4 regions of the Nonomuraea gerenzanensis genome follow, and region 3 is predicted to be linked to each of the others. Evidence: riboswitches for the same ligand, from Rfam matches in the RefSeq annotation. Region 3 holds a riboswitch; each other region holds the start of a gene.
What was found. A riboswitch is a leader RNA that binds a small molecule or an ion and turns the genes downstream of it on or off. The one in region 3 is predicted to bind cyclic di-AMP.
Positions count from the first base shown of each region.

Region 1: another riboswitch for cyclic di-AMP. It lies ahead of LCN96_RS17670 (C40 family peptidase); the one in region 3 lies ahead of LCN96_RS43765 (coiled-coil domain-containing protein).
Region 2: another riboswitch for cyclic di-AMP. It lies ahead of LCN96_RS57265 (hypothetical protein); the one in region 3 lies ahead of LCN96_RS43765 (coiled-coil domain-containing protein).
Region 4: another riboswitch for cyclic di-AMP. It lies ahead of LCN96_RS54965 (C40 family peptidase); the one in region 3 lies ahead of LCN96_RS43765 (coiled-coil domain-containing protein).

Region 1 is NZ_CP084058.1:3,674,834-3,679,201, forward strand. Features, by position in the region: gene LCN96_RS17660 (NYN domain-containing protein) at 1-1,057, shown strand, start outside; gene LCN96_RS17665 (C40 family peptidase) at 1,142-2,116, shown strand; cyclic di-AMP (ydaO/yuaA leader) riboswitch at 2,486-2,648, shown strand; gene LCN96_RS17670 (C40 family peptidase) at 2,722-3,246, shown strand; gene LCN96_RS17675 (gluzincin family metallopeptidase) at 3,346-4,167, shown strand; gene LCN96_RS17680 (M48 family metallopeptidase) at 4,179-4,368, shown strand, end outside.
Region 2 is NZ_CP084058.1:10,074,476-10,078,843, reverse strand. Features, by position in the region: gene LCN96_RS46855 (rod shape-determining protein) at 1-712, opposite strand, end outside; gene LCN96_RS46850 (DUF5302 domain-containing protein) at 926-1,126, shown strand; cyclic di-AMP (ydaO/yuaA leader) riboswitch at 1,292-1,427, shown strand; gene LCN96_RS57265 (hypothetical protein) at 1,614-2,336, shown strand; gene LCN96_RS46840 (alpha/beta fold hydrolase) at 2,400-3,245, shown strand; gene LCN96_RS46835 (hypothetical protein) at 3,308-3,679, opposite strand; gene LCN96_RS46830 (roadblock/LC7 domain-containing protein) at 3,691-4,065, opposite strand; gene LCN96_RS46825 (hypothetical protein) at 4,095-4,368, opposite strand, start outside.
Region 3 is NZ_CP084058.1:9,416,518-9,420,885, forward strand. Features, by position in the region: gene LCN96_RS43750 (TrpB-like pyridoxal phosphate-dependent enzyme) at 1-323, shown strand, start outside; gene LCN96_RS57550 (50S ribosomal protein bL37) at 400-477, opposite strand; gene LCN96_RS43755 (DeoR/GlpR family DNA-binding transcription regulator) at 623-1,402, shown strand; gene galT (galactose-1-phosphate uridylyltransferase) at 1,399-2,475, shown strand; cyclic di-AMP (ydaO/yuaA leader) riboswitch at 2,544-2,688, shown strand; gene LCN96_RS43765 (coiled-coil domain-containing protein) at 2,694-3,722, shown strand; gene LCN96_RS43770 (alpha/beta hydrolase family protein) at 3,719-4,368, opposite strand, start outside.
Region 4 is NZ_CP084058.1:11,783,978-11,788,345, reverse strand. Features, by position in the region: gene LCN96_RS54975 (cytochrome P450) at 1-774, opposite strand, end outside; gene LCN96_RS54970 (LuxR C-terminal-related transcriptional regulator) at 1,004-1,216, shown strand; gene LCN96_RS54965 (C40 family peptidase) at 1,286-2,239, opposite strand; cyclic di-AMP (ydaO/yuaA leader) riboswitch at 2,339-2,490, opposite strand; gene LCN96_RS54960 (amino-acid N-acetyltransferase) at 2,757-3,338, shown strand; gene LCN96_RS54955 (RDD family protein) at 3,424-4,368, shown strand, end outside.

The DNA.
Region 1 (4,368 bases), 5.7 Mb from region 3:
CGAGGGCAACGTGCCCCCGGCCGCCGACCCCGTGCTCGTGGCCGCGGCGGCGTACCTGACCAGGCCGCCCGGCTGGGCGGAGATGATCGAGACCGCCCGCGCCGACCTGGAGCAGTCGGCGGTGGCCGCCGAGGACCACGAGCGCGAGGAGACGGTCACGCGGCTGCGCGAGCAGCTCGCCGCGCAGAAGAGCGCGGCCAAGGAGGAGGTCGACCGGCTGCGCGAGCAGCTCAAGGCGGCCCGCGCGGAGAACTCCGACCTGCGCCGCAAGCTGCACGACGCCCGCGAGCGGGCCAAGGCCGCGGCGCGGCGGGCCGAGGAGACCGAGCGGGCGGCGGAGGAGGCCAGGTCGGCCGCCACGGCGGCGGGCAGCGCCGGCGAGTCCGAGCTGCGCCGGCTGCGCGAGCGGCTGGCCGACGTGGAGAAGCAGCTCGAGGCCTCGCGCCGGGCCGCCCGCGAGGGCAGGAGCATCGAGGACGCCCGCATCAGGGTGCTGCTCGACGCGCTCCAGGACGCCTCGGCGGGGCTGCGCCGCGAGCTGGCCCTGCCCACCACGATCAGCCGGCCCGCCGACTCGGTCGCGGCGGTCACCGGCGAGCGGCCCGGCGTGCGCGGGGTGCCCGCGCGGGCCCTGGCCGACGACGACCCGCAGCTGCTCGACCAGCTCCTCGCGCTGCCGCAGGTGCATCTGATCATCGACGGCTACAACGTCACCAAGACCGGCTACGGCACCCTCACCCTCGCCGACCAGCGCACCCGGCTGATGACCTCGCTGGGCGGGCTGGTGGCGCAGACCAGGGTCGAGGTGACCGTGGTGTTCGACGGGGCGGAGCTCAACGCGCCCGTGCAGGTGGTGGCGCCGCGCGGGGTGCGGGTGCTGTTCAGCGCGCCGGGCGAGATCGCCGACGACCTCATCCGCCAGCTCGTCCGCGCCGAGCCGTCCGGCCGGGCCATCGCCGTGGTCTCCTCCGACCGCGAGGTGGCCGAGTCCGTCAGGCGGATGGGTGCCAGACCCGTTCCGTCTGGTTTGCTGCTGCGCCGGCTCGGCCGCGCGTAAATTACGAATTGGTAGGTTTGGCGTTACCCCGCCTGCCACTTCTGTACTATTTCGCCCCAGGTGTAATCCCTGGGAGGCGATACAGTGAGGTTTGGCCGGGTGCCGGTGGCCGCGGGTCTCGCGTTCGGACTGGTGCTGTACCCGACGGGAGCTGCCCTCGCTGATCCACGGCCTACGCTGGCGCAGGCCAAGGCGAAGCTGGAGAAGCTGAACGACAAGGCCGACAAGGTCGTCGAGCAGTTCAACCAGGCCAACGAGCGCTACAAGAAGGCCAAGAGCACCTACACGAAGCTGAACGACAGCTACAAGCGCAAGCTTGAGACGGTCGCGGACCTTCGTGCGCAGGTGATCGGGATGGCCGTCGAGAGCTACAAGCTCGGCGAGGACGTCACCTCCTGGCCCGGCCTCTTCAACTCCGACAACCCCAACGCCATGCTCTCCGGCTGGGCCGTGGCCGGGCAGCTCTCGCAGGAGCGGGCCGAGAAACTGGCCGTCTTCGACCGCGAGAACAAGGGCCTGAAGGCCGAGCGCGACAAGGCCGAGGTGGCGCTGGACGAGGCGGACGAGGAGCGCGACGCCGTCGAGAAGGAACGCGCCGAGATCCGCAAGCTGATCGCCCAGCAGAAGAAGCTGCTGGACAGGCTGGGGGCCTACAACCCCGGCAACCCCAACAGCACGGGCATCAAGTACACCGGGCCCGCCTCGGGCAGCGCCGCCGCGGCGCTGCGGTTCGCGTACGCGCAGGTGGGCAAGCCGTACATCTACGGCGGTACGGGGCCGCGCGGCTACGACTGCTCCGGCCTCACGCAGGCGGCCTGGGCGGCGGCAGGGGTGTCACTGCCCCGGACGACGTGGCAGCAGTGGGCCTGGGGCGCCAGCCGGAAGGTGGACCTGAACGACCTGCAGCCCGGCGACCTGATCTTCAGCGAGGGGCTCGGGCACGTCAGCATCTACGCGGGGAACGGGCAGATCGTGCACGCGCCGCAGACGGGTGACGTCGTCAAGGTCGTCAAGCTCTCCTCCTACGGGCGCTCCCTGGTCGGCGCCGTCCGCCCGTAGCCTGCCGTCTACGATTCGGCGTCGTAGATCCGTCGGGAGCGCTCCCAGTGGCGTTGCTCACGTTTGAAGTGTGTCAAATGTGACTTAAGTGACTTTTGGGACCTGACAATCAAGGCGTTCGCGAAGTGTGAGCAGGGTCACATTATGGTAACAGAACCTGGTGTTCCAGCAGGGGTTTCGACCTTGACTCCACTCCTTGTCTGATCTTTACAACCTGACTCACCTTTTGCCGTTCCTTGACCTTTCGGCGTAGCTTCTGGCGTCGTCGCGGTGAACAAGCCATGGCTCCGCGAACCGGCATCGGTCCCTCCCGATGTGAGAGATAAGAATCCGCCGGCCGCTCCCGACATCCCCAATCGACACGATCGGGCATGCGGCCTGCCGAATCCGTGCAGCCAGGAGGCACGGAGCCGGGGACCCAGCGATCCCAGTTCCCCAGGGATCAGGGGTGAATCGGCGCGCCATCGCGCCGTAGGGCGACTTCCAGGCCCGAATCCGTCAGCTAACCCGGTAGGCGTTCGTGGAAGACTCAAGGAGCAATCCTGTCCAGTCCCCTGCAGAACCCCCGCCTGTCCCGCCTTGCCCTGAGTGGCGTAGCACTCACGATGACCGTGACGGCCGGAGGTCTGGTCCTCCATGCCCCCACGGCTCAGGCGGCGACGACGAGCGACACGGCCGCCCTGACGACGGTGAAGGCGGAGACCACCGCCAAGACGTCCAAGAAGGCCACGGCAGCCCAGCGAGGGGCAGCCAAGCTCGCTCGGCAGCAAGCCAAGGCCCGCAGGGCCGTCTCTGTGGCCAAGAACCAGATCGGTGACCCGTACAGGTACGGAGGCACAGGGCCTGGTTCGTTTGACTGCTCCGGTCTCGTCCAGTTCGCCTGGAAGAAGGCCGGGGTCAAGCTCCCGCGCGTGGCGAGCAGCCAGTTCGCCCGCACCAGGCACAAGGTCTCCTGGCGCAAGCTGCGGCCCGGTGACCTGATGTTCTTCAGCGGGCTCGGCCACGTGGGCATGTACGTCGGCAAGGGCAAGATGATCCACTCGCCACGGACAGGCGAGCGGGTACGCATCGACAAGCTGAGCGGATGGCGCCGATCGTCCTTCGTCGGCGCGGTTCGTCCCGGCATGTGAAGAAGCCCCGTCCGGATTCTTGGAGGATTTCCTGGATTCGGACGGGGCTCTCGCACGTTCGGCGCCCGCACCAGGGCAGGGGCACTACGATCGGGCATCGTGTTCGAGCAGGTGAGCCGGCGAGCCGTGGTGGCGGGCCTGCTGCTCCTGCTTCCCGCCGCGGCCACTCCGCCGCCGGGTTCCCCCATCCTGCCTCCCGAGCTGCGCGACCTGTGGCCGGGACGGCCCGCGGCGGTCAGCCGCGGCGCCCGCGCCACCGTGGCGGGCCCGGCCACCGCGCCGCCCGGCCTGCTCGACGAGCTGGCACGCAGGGCCGACAGCGCGGGCAGGCGGGTCTCGGCCGTCCTCGGCAGGCCCGTACGCCCCCTCGTCGTCGTGCCGGAGTCCAGCCGCGACGCCGCCCGCCTGGCCGGGGTCGGCCGGGTAGACGGGCTGGCCGCCGTGGCCGACGGCCGGCGCGTGATCGTCGTGCCCGAGCCGTTCGCCACGCTCACCCCCACCGGCAGGGACGTCGTCCTGACCCACGAGCTGACCCACGTCGTGGCGGGCACCGACGGCCTGCCCGTCTGGCTGTACGAGGGGTTCGCCGACTACGTCGGCTACCGCGACGCCGGGCTGCCCGTGGCGACGGCCGCCGCCGAACTGGCGGCCGAGGTGCGGGCCGGGCGGCTGCCGAGCGCTTTGCCCGGGCCTGCGGCTTTCGCGGCGGACGGGCGTGACCCGGACCGGCTCGCCCGGGCGTACCAGGAGGCCTGGCTGGCGTGTCGCTTCCTCGCTGACCGGTTCGGTGAGGGGACCCTGGTGAGGCTCTACCGTGCGGCCCAGGCCGGAGGCGTCGATCGGGCGCTCGCCTCGCTGGGGCTCTCCGTCGCCACGCTGACCGCACGGTGGCGCGCGTACGTGCGGGAGCGGCTCGGATGAGGGGGAGGCAGATGAGCGATCGAGAAGACACTGACGACGCGGCACGGGAAGGCGAGGTGACGGACGGCGCGCTGGCGGCCGTGGGCGCGGCCGGCCATCCGGAGGAGGACACGGCACGGAGCGAACGCACCGCTCACGGAGAGGCGGGCGCCGGGGAGGCGCTGAGCGGCTCCGGCGGCTCCCGGGAGGCGTCGAGCGGCC
Region 2 (4,368 bases), 660 kb from region 3:
CGGTGGCCTCGAAGATGTGCTGGACGGGCAGCGTGAGCTGCCGCTCGCGGCCCGTTTCCGGGTCGCGGGCCCGCACCATGACCTCGCCGTCGTGCGCGTGCCGCTTGGCCGCCTCGGCCTCGCGGTCGTCGAGCTGCAGCCCGTGCTCCCGCTCCACGAAGCGCACGATCGCCCGGTTCACGGCCTGCCCGCCGTACGGCACCGAGCCGGTCGCCACCACGGACTCGCCCGACAGCACGGCGATCCGCGCGGCGTCGCGGCCGATGTCGATCACCATGTGGCCGGTGTGCCCGCCGCGCGACATGCCCGCGCCGAGCGCGGCCGCCAGCGCGTGCGGGACCAGGTGCACGATCCTGGCGTCCGCCTCGTACGCGATGTCCTGCAGCGCCTCGCGGTCGATCGCCGTGGAGTCGGGCGGCAGCGCCATGACCAGGCGCGGCCTGGCGTACGGGTGCCAGTGCACCTTGCGCAGGAAGTGCCGGATCATGCGCCGGGCCAGCTCGGCGTCGGCCGGCAGCCCGCCGCTGACCGGCCAGTGCGTGCGCCCGCCGGTCTCGTCGGCGGCCTCCGCGCCGTATCCGACGATCTTGCCCGTGCGGTCGTCGCACATGACGACGGAGGGCTCGTCGAGCACGATTCCCTTGCGTTTGACGTAGATCCGCGTGCTCGCCGCCCCAAGATCCATCGCCAGGTCACGACCGAGGAGTCTCATCGTGGGATCCATATCCGCACCTGTCCCAACCCAACACCACGAACGGAGCGGATCCCCTTTACCCGGTGTGTACGGGGACCGTGATCGACGTCGCCCGCCCGGTCCCGGCCCGGGCTTCCGGTTGCGGGCCTTCACTTGCGCGCAGGCCCGGTTTCGCGTCATAAGCGGTCCCGTGCGAAGCTGTGAACTGTCCCCAACACCATGGAGGTCCTCATGGCGGATACACCGGAGCCGGAAGTCAGCGAAACTCCCGAGGACGAGCTGAAGCGCAAGTTCCGCGAGGCACTGGAGCGCAAGCGCAACCAGCACGCGGGATCGGGCGCCGGTGGCAGGGGCGGCGACCCATCGAAGATCCACGGGGCGCACGGTCCGGCTGCGAGTAAAAGATCGTTCAGGCGCAAGAGCGGCGGCTGAGGCTGACATTCTGGCGGGGGTACGGCATGCCGTGCCCCCTTTTTTCTTCCCGAACGCAGGTAGATCTTTATGGTGATTCATGGCGAATCGTTTGCAGATGTCCGATTCCGTGGCTAAGGTAATCGCCATTACCAGCCGGTGACCTAGTCCTTACCCCAGAGGGACGACCGGTTGGCGCCGAATCCCGAACCCTCGGGAACCGGGGAACCACCTTTGTTGGGGTGAATCCGGCGCTGTGCCGGTAGGGCATCTCCACGCCCGAACCCGTCAGCTAACCCGGTAGGCGTGATGGAGAGGACAAGCTACCCCATGCACCAGCGCGTCGTACCCCCGGACCGCTACCTGCCGGCCGCCTGCTGAGCGGCCCCCTTCCCCGAAGACTCGTATCTTGCGCTTCGCGTAGCGATATCGCGGAGTTCTGCTCCGCCGCGCCCTTTTTTCCGTGAGTGCAACCTCCCTGTCCCCCAGTGAAGGGTTTTGCTGCTTCATGTCTGCCCGTTTTGGCCTGCGTTCCCTCGCCGTGCTCACCGCCTCCACCGTCGGAGCGCTGACCATCGCCGGCACGGCCGCCCATGCCGACTCCGACACCGACACCGGCCAGAAGATTTTGCTCAAGGGCTCGACCACGGCTTCGTACTTCTGGGACGACGCCTCCGGCCGCGCCGGTGACACGGGCCTGCCGGCCAGCGGCAAGCCGATGCAGAAGGGGCTGGCGGCGAGCCCGAGCTGGCCGCTGCTGACCGAGGGTTACGTGGTGTACAAGGGCAAGAAGATGCCCTTCTTCGTGGGTGACCGCGGGCCGGGCGCGCCCTCCAACCGCGGCATCATGCTGGACCTCGACGCCAAGACGTTCGCCGAGCTGACCGGCGGCGAGTTCAACCCCAGCACGCTGGGCGTGGACGGCGTCGGCGGCCAGGGGCACATCGAGGTCGACTACGTCATCACCAAGTGGGGTGCCGGGGTGGGCAAGAAGAACCACCCCGTGCCGTTCTCCACCGGCGCCTGGTCCCGGCGCGACCCGAACCCCGCGACCCCGCCGCAGTCTGAGGAGGAGTCCGCCGCCGCGAACGACCAGCTCCTCGACGCCCCCGTGGGCGAGGCGAAGGAGTCGGGCGTGGTCGGCGGCGCGCTGACGGCGGGCGTCCTGTCGATGGCGGGCGGCGGCGTGGTGCTCGGCGGCGAGCGCCTGCGCGCCCTCCTCGTGCGCTGACCCCGGCGCTTCTCAAGCGCCGGCGCTTTACGAGGAGCCGACCAGAATGTCATTCTGGTCGGCGTGACCACCCGCGCAGCCGCGAACGGCATCGAAATCGCCTACGAGAGCTTCGGCTCACCCACGGGCCGTCCCCTGCTCCTCATCATGGGACTCGGCGCCCAGCTCATCCAGTGGGACGAGGGGCTCTGCGAGCTCCTCGCCGAGCAGGGACACCACGTCGTACGGTTCGACAACCGCGACGCGGGCCTGTCCACCCACTTCCACGACCACGGCGTGCCCGCGACGGGCGCGGCACCGCCGTACCTGCTGGACGACCTGGCCGACGACACCGCGGCCCTCATGGACGTGCTCGGCTGGACGGCGGCGCACATCGTGGGCGCCTCCATGGGCGGGATGATCGCCCAGACGCTGGCCATCCGGCACCCCGAGCGGGTGCTGACCCTGACCTCGATCATGTCCACGCCCGGCCCGTCGGTGGCCCCGCCCACGGAGGCCGCCGCGGCGATCCTGATGGGCAGGCCGGCCCAGGGCCGCGAGGCGGTGCTGGAGCAGGCGGTACGGACCTGGTCCACGATCGGGTCGCCGGGCTACGAGCTGGACCAGGAACGGATCAGGGCGATGGCCGGGCTGGCCTACGACCGCTGCTTCGACCCGGCGGGCACGGCCAGGCAGCTCGCCGCGATCATGGCGTCGGGCGACCGTACGGAGCTGCTCGCCCAGGTCGCGGTGCCCACGCTGGTGCTGCACGGGGAGGCGGATCCGCTCGTCCCGGTGGTGGGCGGCCGGGCCACGGCCGCGGCGATCCCGGGGGCGCGGCTGGTGACGTATCCGGGGATGGGGCACGACCTGCCGCGCGAGCTGTGGCCGAGCTTCGTCGCCGAGATCACCAAGCTGACCTCGGCCTGACGGCGACGAGGCCGACGCCGCCGGTGGCCCGGCCCCCCAAGGGCGGGCCACCGGAACGGGCGTCAGACCTCCAGCTTCTCCTCGATGCCTCGGAGCTGATGGCGGGCCAGGGCCAGGTTGCCGCGGTTGCGGTCGAGCGCCAGGTACAGGAACAGCCCCTTGCCGCTGCGCCCGGTGATCGGCCGGATGATGTGGTACTGGCCGCTGAGCGTGATGAGGATGTCCTCGATGGCGTCCTTGAGCCCCAGCGAGTCCATCGTGCGCAGCTTGGCCTTGACCACCTCCGTGTTGCCGGCCGCGGCGACCTGGAGGTCCAGGTCCTTGGAGCCGCCGAGCGCGCCGAGCGCCATGCCGCTGCCGTGGTCGACGATGGCGGCCCCGATGGAGCCGTCGATGGTCATCATCTCCTTGAGCGACACGTCCATGCCGGCCATGTTCTCTCCTCTCATCGTTGACGAGCTGCGACGGCGGCCACGCTGGCAGCCGTCTTCCTGCCCTCCAGCCGCAGCAGCCCGACGTTCGCGCCGGGCCCGGCCAGGACTGTGAGGACGATGGTGGGGCCGGCGGCGTAGAACGCCGTGAACCCGGCCGTGCCGGAGATGAGCGTCTCCTCCAGTGCCCCCTGGCCGGAGATGACGAGCATGCGCCGGCTCATCGCGAGCAGCGCCGCCGACAGCGCCGCCGCCTGCTCGCCGGCCTTCCCGGGCAGGTCGCAGGCCAGTTGCAGGCCGTCGACGGTGCACGCGACGCTCCCCTGGACGTCCGGGGTGCGCTCGCGCAGGAGCGCCATCTCCTCCAGAACCTCTTGTCCCAGCTCCACGGGTGGCCTCCTCCTGAGTGAGGGGAACCTCACGACAGCTCCTCGAGCGCCTTCTTCAGCCGCATCAGCAGCGCCAGATCGGTCGGATCGCCCGTCACGGGCGGGCCCAGCGGCTGGGCCCGCGCCGCCGGGTCGTGCGGCGGACGCTCGCGCGGCGTCCGCCGCTGGGGCAGGTCGGGGGCCGCGAGCAGCCCCGAGGCGGCCAGCCGCCGCACCGCGACCAGCACCGGGTACGCCGACCGGCCCAGCTGCTTGGCCAGCTCCAGCGGGGTCGCCTTCTCGTCGGCCCTGACGAGGACCTCC
Region 3 (4,368 bases):
CGCCGCTGCTGTCGCACATGTACGACCTGGGCCTGTTCGAGGCGGTCACCCGCGCCCAGAACGAGTGCTTCGAGGCTGGTGTGCGCTTCGCCAGGACGGAGGGCATCCTGCCCGCGCCCGAGCCCACGCATGCGCTGGCCGAGACGATCGCCGAGGCGCTGCGTTGCAAGGAGAGCGGTGAGGAGAAGGTCATCCTGACCGCGCTGTGCGGTCACGGTCACTTCGATCTGGGCGCCTACGATCGGTATCTGGCGGGCGAGCTGGAGGACTACACGCTGCCCCAGGAGCGCATCGACCAGGCCCTGACCGAGCTGCCAGGCTGAACAAGGGGCGATCGGCCGAGCGCGAGTGACCCGCTGAAGGTGGATGGCCGCCCTCTCCCGCAAGGGCGGCCGCCCGTCATCGGGCCGTGGGCCGCTTGCCGTGGTTCGCCTTCTTCTTCTTGCGTGCCCTGCCCTTGCGTGCGCGCCTGGCCATAAGCTCGCCTCCGGTGAATCTCCGGTGATCGGTGAGCCCCCACCGTCCCCCGTCGCGCTGACCAGCGCAAGCGTTCCAGCGCTAACTAACATTCCCCAACAATTCCGTGTCATAATTTGGTGGAATCTGTTGGAAGGAGCGGGGCGTGCTCGCACAGCAGCGTCAGCAGGCGATTCTCGAACGCGTGCGCAGCAACGGCGGCGTCCGGGTGGCCGACCTCGTCCGCGAGCTCGGCGTCTCCGACATGACCATCCGTCGCGACCTCGAGGTGCTGGCCGAACGCGGGCTGCTGGAGAAGGTGCACGGCGGCGCGACCGCGCTCGGCCCCGGCTCGACCGAGGAGCCCGGGTTCACCGCCAAGTCCGCCCGGCAGCAGCAGGAGAAAGAGGCGATCGCGCGGCACGCCGCCACGCTGGTCCGTCCCGGCACGGCCGTGGCGCTGTCGGCGGGCACCACCACGTGGGCGCTGGCGCACCACCTGATCGGCGTGCCCGAGCTGACCGTGATCACCAACTCGATCCCGGTCGCCGACGTCTTCCACCGCAACCCGCGCGCCGACCGCACGGTCGTGCTGACCGGGGGCGTACGCACGCCGTCCGACGCCCTGGTGGGCCCCGTCGCCGTGGCCGCGATCCGCCGCCTGCACGTGGACACGCTCTTCCTGGGCGTGCACGGGATGAGCGTGCGCGCCGGGTTCACCACTCCGAACCTGCTGGAGTCCGAGACCGACAGGGAGCTGGTGACGGCCGCGACCCGGCTGGTCGTCCCCGCCGACCACACGAAGTGGAACACGGTCGGCATCAGCACCATCGCCGAGCTGAGCGAGGCCGACGTGGTCATCAGCGACGCGGGGTTGCCGGAGGACGCACGCACCGAGCTGGCCGAACGGGCCGGAGAACTGATCATCGCGGAGGGCACCCCTTGAAGCGCACCATCACCCATCTGGCCGACGGCCGGGAGCTGATCTACTTCGACCGGCGTGACGACGCCGACAGGAGCGCGATCGACCGGCGGACGCTCGGCCCCCGGCCGGTGGCGTCGGAGATGCGGTACGACCCGCTGACGGAGGAGTGGATCGCGATCGCCGGGCACCGGCAGACGCGCACGTTCCTGCCGACCGGCGGCACGGCCGAGTGCCCGCTGTGCCCCTCGTCCGACACCCGGTCGACGGAGATCCCCGCCCACGACTACGACGTGGTCGTGTTCGAGAACCGTTTTCCCTCCTTCTCCACAAATTTCGGGACTTATGAGGAGCCGGGCGGGCTGAGCGAGGTCCGTCCTGGCGTGGGGCGGTGCGAGGTGGTGTGCTTCACCTCCGATCACGACTCCTCCTTCTCCAAGCTCCCCGACTCCCAGGTGGAGCTGGTCATGGAGGCGTGGGCCGACCGTACGGCCGAGCTGTCCCAGATCGAGGGCGTGGAGCAGGTGTTCTGCTTCGAGAACCGGGGCGCCGAGATCGGCATCACGCTGGCCCATCCGCACGGCCAGATCTACGCCTACCCCTACGTCACCCCCAGGACCAAGCTGCAGCTCGCCGCCGCCGGCCGCTACACCAAGGGCAACCTGTTCGCCGACGTGCTGGCCGCCGAGCGGGAGGCGGGCACGCGGGTGGTGGCGAGCAACGAGCTGTGGACCGCGTTCGTGCCGGCCGCCGCGCGCTGGCCGTTCGAGGTGCACGTGTATCCGCACCGGCAGGTGCCCGACCTTGCGGCGCTGACGGAGGAGGAGCGGGCGGCGTTCGCACCCCTCTACACCTCCGTGCTGCGCGCGTTCGACGGATTGTTCGACATGGTGATGCCGTACATCTCCGCCTGGCACCAGGCGCCGGTGCGGGCGGGCAGGGAGCTGGGATACCTGCACCTGGAGCTGTTCAGCATCAGGCGGGCGGCGAACAAGCTCAAGTTCCTGGCCGGCTCGGAGTCCGCGATGGGCGCCTTCGTGAACGACGTTCTGCCGGAAGAGGCGGCCCGGCTGATTCGATCACAGATTGATCACTAATAGATTTCTACTTAAGGTCGCATGACCCGTGATCTACCACTAATATCCCCATATGCATCGGCCGTAACGGTCGTAGTACGCCTAATCCCGGGCGCCTCGCCCGGGAGCCGGGGACCCAAACCGCACCTGGGGTGAATCCGCTACGGCGGTAGGGAATCGCACCTCCCATGCCCGAACCCGTCAGCTAACCCGGCCGGCAGAGGGAGAGGAACATCTACGTGGCGGCTTCGTCCCCCGCGATTCTTGCCATCGGCCTCATCACCGCCACCGCCGTCACCCTGTCGGCGTCCCCCGCCACCGCCATGCCGGCGACATCCGCCACCGCCGCCGCCCTGTCGGCGGCATCCGCCACCGCCGCCGCCACCGCCGCAGCAGCGCCCAAGCCGACGGAGTCCGAGCTCCGCGCCCAGCTCAAGCAGCTCAACAGCAAGGTCGACAAGCTCATCGAGCAGTACAACCTCAAGCGCGTCGAGCTGGCCAAGGCCCAGGACGCCGCCAAGGCCGCCGCGGCCAGGGCGGCAGCGGCGGAGCAGACGCTGGCCGCCGCCGAGCAGCGAGTCGCCGACATCGCCCGCCTGCGTTACCAGAACGGCGACCCCTCCGCGCTGCCGGGCTTCATGCTCCCGACGGACGCCGGCACCGCGGCCCTGCTCGAACAGCTCACCGCCGAGCAGCAAGCACTCGTCGCGACCGTGGCCAAGGCCCGCGACGACAAGAAGAAGGCCAGCGAGGAGGCCGCCGCGCTGACCGAGCGGATCAAGTCGGACGCCGCCAAGGTGGACGAGCAGCGCGACGAGGCCGAGGACGTCATCGACGACATCAAGGACAAGCTCCAAGACCTCGTCCCGTTCGGGACGGGCCGCAACGCCAACGGCACCTGGGCCCCCGAGCTGCCCACCGGCTCCGACAACATCACCGCCCGGACCCGGCTGATGAAGGCCCAGGTGGAGAAGAACTTCTCGCTGCCGTTCACGGTCGGCTGCTTCCGCTCGGGCTCCAGCGGCGAGCATCCGCTCGGCCGGGCCTGCGACTTCATGATGAGCACGGGCGGCTCGATGCCCTCGGCCGCCAACAGCGCGCTCGGCGACCGGATCGCGGCCTGGGCGATCGCCAACAAGGACAAGCTCGGCGTGAAGTACGTGATCTGGAAGCAGCGCATCAACCAGGGCTCCGGGTGGCGGGCGATGTCGGACCGCGGCAGCGTCACCGAGAACCACTTCGACCACGTGCACATCTCGATGAACTAGGACGCCCCGCACGCCGAGGGACAGAACCTGGCCTCCGGGTGACGCGACGACGGCTCGTCCAGGATCGGCTGCCGCTGCCCCTTCAGGTGCCGGTCGAGGAAGGCGGCCACGTACGTGCGGGTCAGCTCGGCGGCGCGCTGCGCGGGCAGGGTGCCGTAGGCGGGCGTGACCCCGAGCGAGCCCTGCAGCAGCGGCCCGTCGGTGAACGACTGGTGCTCCGCCCCCGTCAGCACGATCCACCGCTTCCACCCGCTCAGCAGCTTCCAGTCACGCTCCCAGGACGGGTCCCGGCCGCCGGGCACGTGCTGCGGCGTGCCCAGGAACAGGAACGGCCGGGAGAACCCGCTCTTCGGGATGCGGGCGTAGGTGGTGCCGTCCATGTCGATCCCCGCGCGGATGCGCGGGTCCCGCAGCATGGACGCGACGGCGCCGGCCCCGCCGATCGACTGGCCGACCATGGCGGTCCTGGAGCGGTCGAGCACCCCGGCGCCGTCCCACTCCGACGGCAGCCGGTCCAGCACGAACGACACGTCCGCCGCCCGGCCCAGGACCACGCCCGTGCCGAAGCCGGGGTCGGCGTCGCTGTCGCACGCCAGGCACTCCGCGACCGTCCCGTCGGCCAGGGTGGTGGCGTAGCTCTCGTAGG
Region 4 (4,368 bases), 2.4 Mb from region 3:
CACGTGCTTGGGCCGTCGTGCCGCCTCCGGCAGCAGCCCGTGCCGCAGCAGGGCCGGCACGCCGTTGGCGATGAGGTTCACGGTCGTCTCGTGGCCGGCCACGAGCAGCAGCACGCAGGTGGCCAGCAGCTCGGCCTCGGTGAGCTCCTGGACGCGGGTCAGGGCGCTCAGCAGGTCGTCGCCGGGCCGCTCCCGCCTGAGCGCGGCCAGCTCACGGAAGTAGTCGCCGAACTCCTTTCTGGCCCGCCCGGTTTCCGATAAGAGGTCTGCTGTAAGCATCGGGTCAAGGCCGCGCGCCAGCTTCTCGCTCCAGCCGCGAAAGCGTTCGTGGTCCTCGGCGGGCACCCCGAGCATCTCGCTGATCACCATGACGGGCAGCGGGTAGGCCAGCCCGGACACCAGGTCGGCCTCCTCGGGTAGCGCGCGGATCAGCGAGGCGGCGATCGACTCCACGCGCGGGCGCAGCCGTTCGACCATGCGCGGGGTGAACGCCCTGCTCACCAGGGCGCGCAGCCTCGTGTGGTCGGGCGGGTCCAGCCACAGGAACGAGGCGGTGGGCTGACCTGGGTCTCCGCTGTCCTGGCCGCGCGGGCCGCGGCCGAAGCGCGGATCGCGCAGCAGGGTCGAGCAGAGCTCGTGGGTGGTGGCGACGAGCAGGCCCGCGCGCGTACGGAAGAGGGCGCCGCGCGTGCTCAGCTCGCGATAACGGGAGTAAGGATCACGCAGAAATGCCCGATCGAACGGATCAAAACCCAGGACGTCAGCCGGGCTCAAAACCGCTGGATCCGGAGGGCCGGAAGGCTCCATGAGATCGTTTATCCCGAGCTGATCGGTGCCGACATATCGCGAGTAGGTCACATATATCGGATCATGTCAATAGCGCTCGTCAAGAGCAGAGATTGTCATGCTTGACGACCTTTCCAGGATGCGTTTACGGTCTGCGAGGAGCGACTTCGGCCCGGTCCCGAGGCCCAAGTTCACCTGTTGGGGGGGAGGGCTCCCGATGGATGTGCTCACAGAAGGTGTTGAGCTGACCCATGCGGATCTTGCGTTACTGGCGGAGCTGGCCAAGGGGGTCACGGTCGACCGGGTGGGCAGACGGCTGGATATCAGCGGGCGCACCGTGCGCCGGAGATTACGCGGCATCTGTGACCGCATAGGCGTCGCCACGGCGATCGAGGCCGTGGCGTGGGCGGCGCGCCGCCAGCTGATCTAGCGGCGGGTGCCCAGGGGGAGGGGCGCCGGTGGGCGGTCAGCCGGCGATGCGGACCGCTCCGGTGGGCGGTCAGTCGGCGATGCGGACCGCTCCGGCGAACGGCCTGTTGGCGATCGAGGCGATCCGCACGACGTCTCCGGTCTGCGGCGCGTGCACCATCATCCCGCCGCCGAGGTAGATGCCCACGTGGTGCAGGTCGTTGTAGAAGAACACCAGGTCGCCCGGGCGCAGCTCCTCGCGCGAGATGTGCCTGCCCGCGGTCCACTGGCTGCCGGTGTAGTGCGGCAGTGAGATGCCGACCTTCTGGTAGGCCGCCATGACGAGGCCGGAGCAGTCGTAGGAGCTGGGCCCCTCGGCGCCCCAGACGTACGGCTTGAGCTGCTGCGTCAGCGCCCACCGCGCCGCCTGTGCCGCCTTGCCGCTGCCGACGATGGGCAGGTTGACGCGCTGCGCCCGCGTACCGGGCCGGCCGGCCTCGCCCAGCGCCCGCCTGAACAGGTTGCTCTCGACCTTGGTGACCAGCTTGGTGATCTTGTCGCGCTTGCCGTCGAGCTCGCCGACGATCTTCTGCACCTCGTCGATGCGTGACTTGGCGCCGGCCCTGGCCCGCTCGGCGGCCTCCCTGGCCGCCGTGACCTGGTTGACCTCGGCGCCCTGCTGCTGCTCCAGCACGTCCATGGTGGCGGCGCGGTCGAGGAAGGTGTCGGGGTCGCCGGAGGTGGCGAAGGCCAGCATCCGGTTCATGCCGCCGGTCATGTAGGCGTTCTGCGCCAGCAGCGCGGCCTTGGCGCGCTTGGCCTCCAGGTCGGCCTCACTGGTCGCCAGCGTCTTCTGTGCGGCGTCGGCGGCCTTCTTGGCGGTCTTGAGCTTCTCCCGCTGGCCGTTGTACTCCTCGGTCAGCGTCTCGATCTCGGTGTGCATCTTCTCGACCTGCTTGGCCAGGTCCTGGAGCGAGGGCTCTGGGTCCGCGGACGCCGGGGTGACGGGAATGGCTATCAGGAGCGCGGCCACTGTGAAACTCACCACACCGCCGAGGCGGCGTGATCGCCCGAGACGCCCCTGAGGGCGGGCCTGCCTGCCCGCCGCCTGCTCTCCGCCGTGACGCGTGCGCTTCACCAACCAAGCTCCCTTCCTCTACGCCGACCGGGTTAGCTGACGGGTTCGGGCCGGAGCAGCCCTACCGAACAACTCGGATTCACCCCGAATGGCGGGCGATGGGGGTCGCCGCCGGTGGGTCCCCGGCTCCCCTCGCGGGGATTGGGCGTGTCCCGCGCGCGCGACACGCGGGGAACATCGTCGCTGGACACTAATGCACTCCGAGTTCGTGCTCAACCGGAACTGCCGAGTTCATAGAGGTTTCACAACCGAAGGGTCACAAGGTGATCTCGTGCCTGACCGGGCAGAACGAGCTTTATGTCCCGTTCGTTGCTGCTTCTGCCAGATGGGGAGAGCGTGCTCGGCTGGCCACCGGATGTAACAGGATGGGGCGAGACATGGGAGTTAGGTCTGAGCCGTAATGACATCTGTACTCTGGAGAGCCATGGAGCAGGTGGCCGAACTGGCGACGTCCGAGACCCAGCCCGAGAGCGCGGTCGTGGTCCGGCGTGCCCGCACGCCCGATGTCCGGGTGATCAGGCGGCTGGTGGACACCTATGCGGGCGCGGGCCCGCGGCTTCTGGAGAAGGCCACGGTGACCCTGTACGAGGACGTGCAGGAGTTCTGGGTGGCCGAGAGGGGCGGGCAGGTTGTCGGCTGTGGCGCGCTCCACGTGTTGTGGGAGGACCTCGCGGAGGTCCGCACCGTGGCCGTGGATCCGGCGTGCCGCGGCATGGGCGTCGGCCATCGGATCGTCTCGGCGCTGATACAGCACGCGAAGGATCTGGGTCTGCGACGTGTATTCTGTCTGACTTTTGAGGTCGACTTCTTCGCGAGACACGGCTTTCGCTCGATTCAGGGCACACCGGTCTCACCAGAGGTGTACGCCGAACTCCTGGCCTCGTACGACGAGGGCGTGGCGGAGTTCCTCGACCTGGAACACGTCAAACCGAACACCCTGGGCAACACCCGCATGCTGCTCCATCTGACATCGGGTGACGCGGACCTTGACCAGATGGAAAGGTGATTGTTGATACCTATGTCGATACGTTGGGCAGCACAGGCATGTGTCCTGACACGTGCCACATGCGCACTCGAAGCGAGGTGACACGGTGAGCACCGGACAGCCGCCGTATCCACAGGACGAATCCGGCGAGAATCCCCCTTACGGGCAGCACAACGCGGGCCGCCACCCTGGCGAGCCCGACCCGGACGTGACTGTGGTCGGCTACCGGGCGGACGACGCCTACGGCCAGCAGCCCCCATACGGCCAGCAGCAGGGCCATGGGCAGCAGCAGGGCTACGGCCAGCAGCCCCAGTACGGCCAGCAGCAGCAAGGCTACGGCCAGCAGGGCTACGACCAGCAGCAGCAGTACGGTCAGCAGCAGGGTTACGGTCAGCAACAGCAGTCGCAGCCCGGCTACGGCCAGCAAGGACAGTACGGCCAGCAGCAGGGCTACGGTCAGCAGCAGCAGTCGCAGCCCGGCTACGGCCAGCAGCAATACAGCGACCAGCAGGGCTACGGCCAGCAGCAGGGCTACGGCGACCAGCAGCAGCAGTACGGCCAGCAGGGCTACGGCCAGCAACCGCAGTCCGGCCAGCAGTCCGCCTACGGCCAGCAGCCGCAGTCCCAGCCCGGATACGGCCAGCAGCAGGGTTACGGTCAGCAGCAGCAGTCGCAGCCGGATTACGGCCAGCAGGCCCAGTACGGTCAGCAGCCGCAGTCCCAGCCGGGCTACGGCCAGCAGGGCTACGACCAGCAGCAGCAGTACGGCCAGCAGGGTTACGGTCAGCAGCAGCAGTCGCAGCCGGATTACGGCCAGCAGGCCCAGTACGGTCAGCAGCCGCAGTCCCAGCCGGGCTACGGCCAGCAGGGCTACGACCAGCAGCAGCAGTACGGCCAGCAGGGTTACGGTCAGCAGCAGCAGTCGCAGCCGGATTACGGCCAGCAGGCCCAGTACGGTCAGCAGCCGCAGTCCCAGCCCGGCTACGCCCAGCCCGGTTACGGCCAGCCCGGTTACGGCCAGCAGGGCTACGAGCAGCAGCAGTTCGGCCAG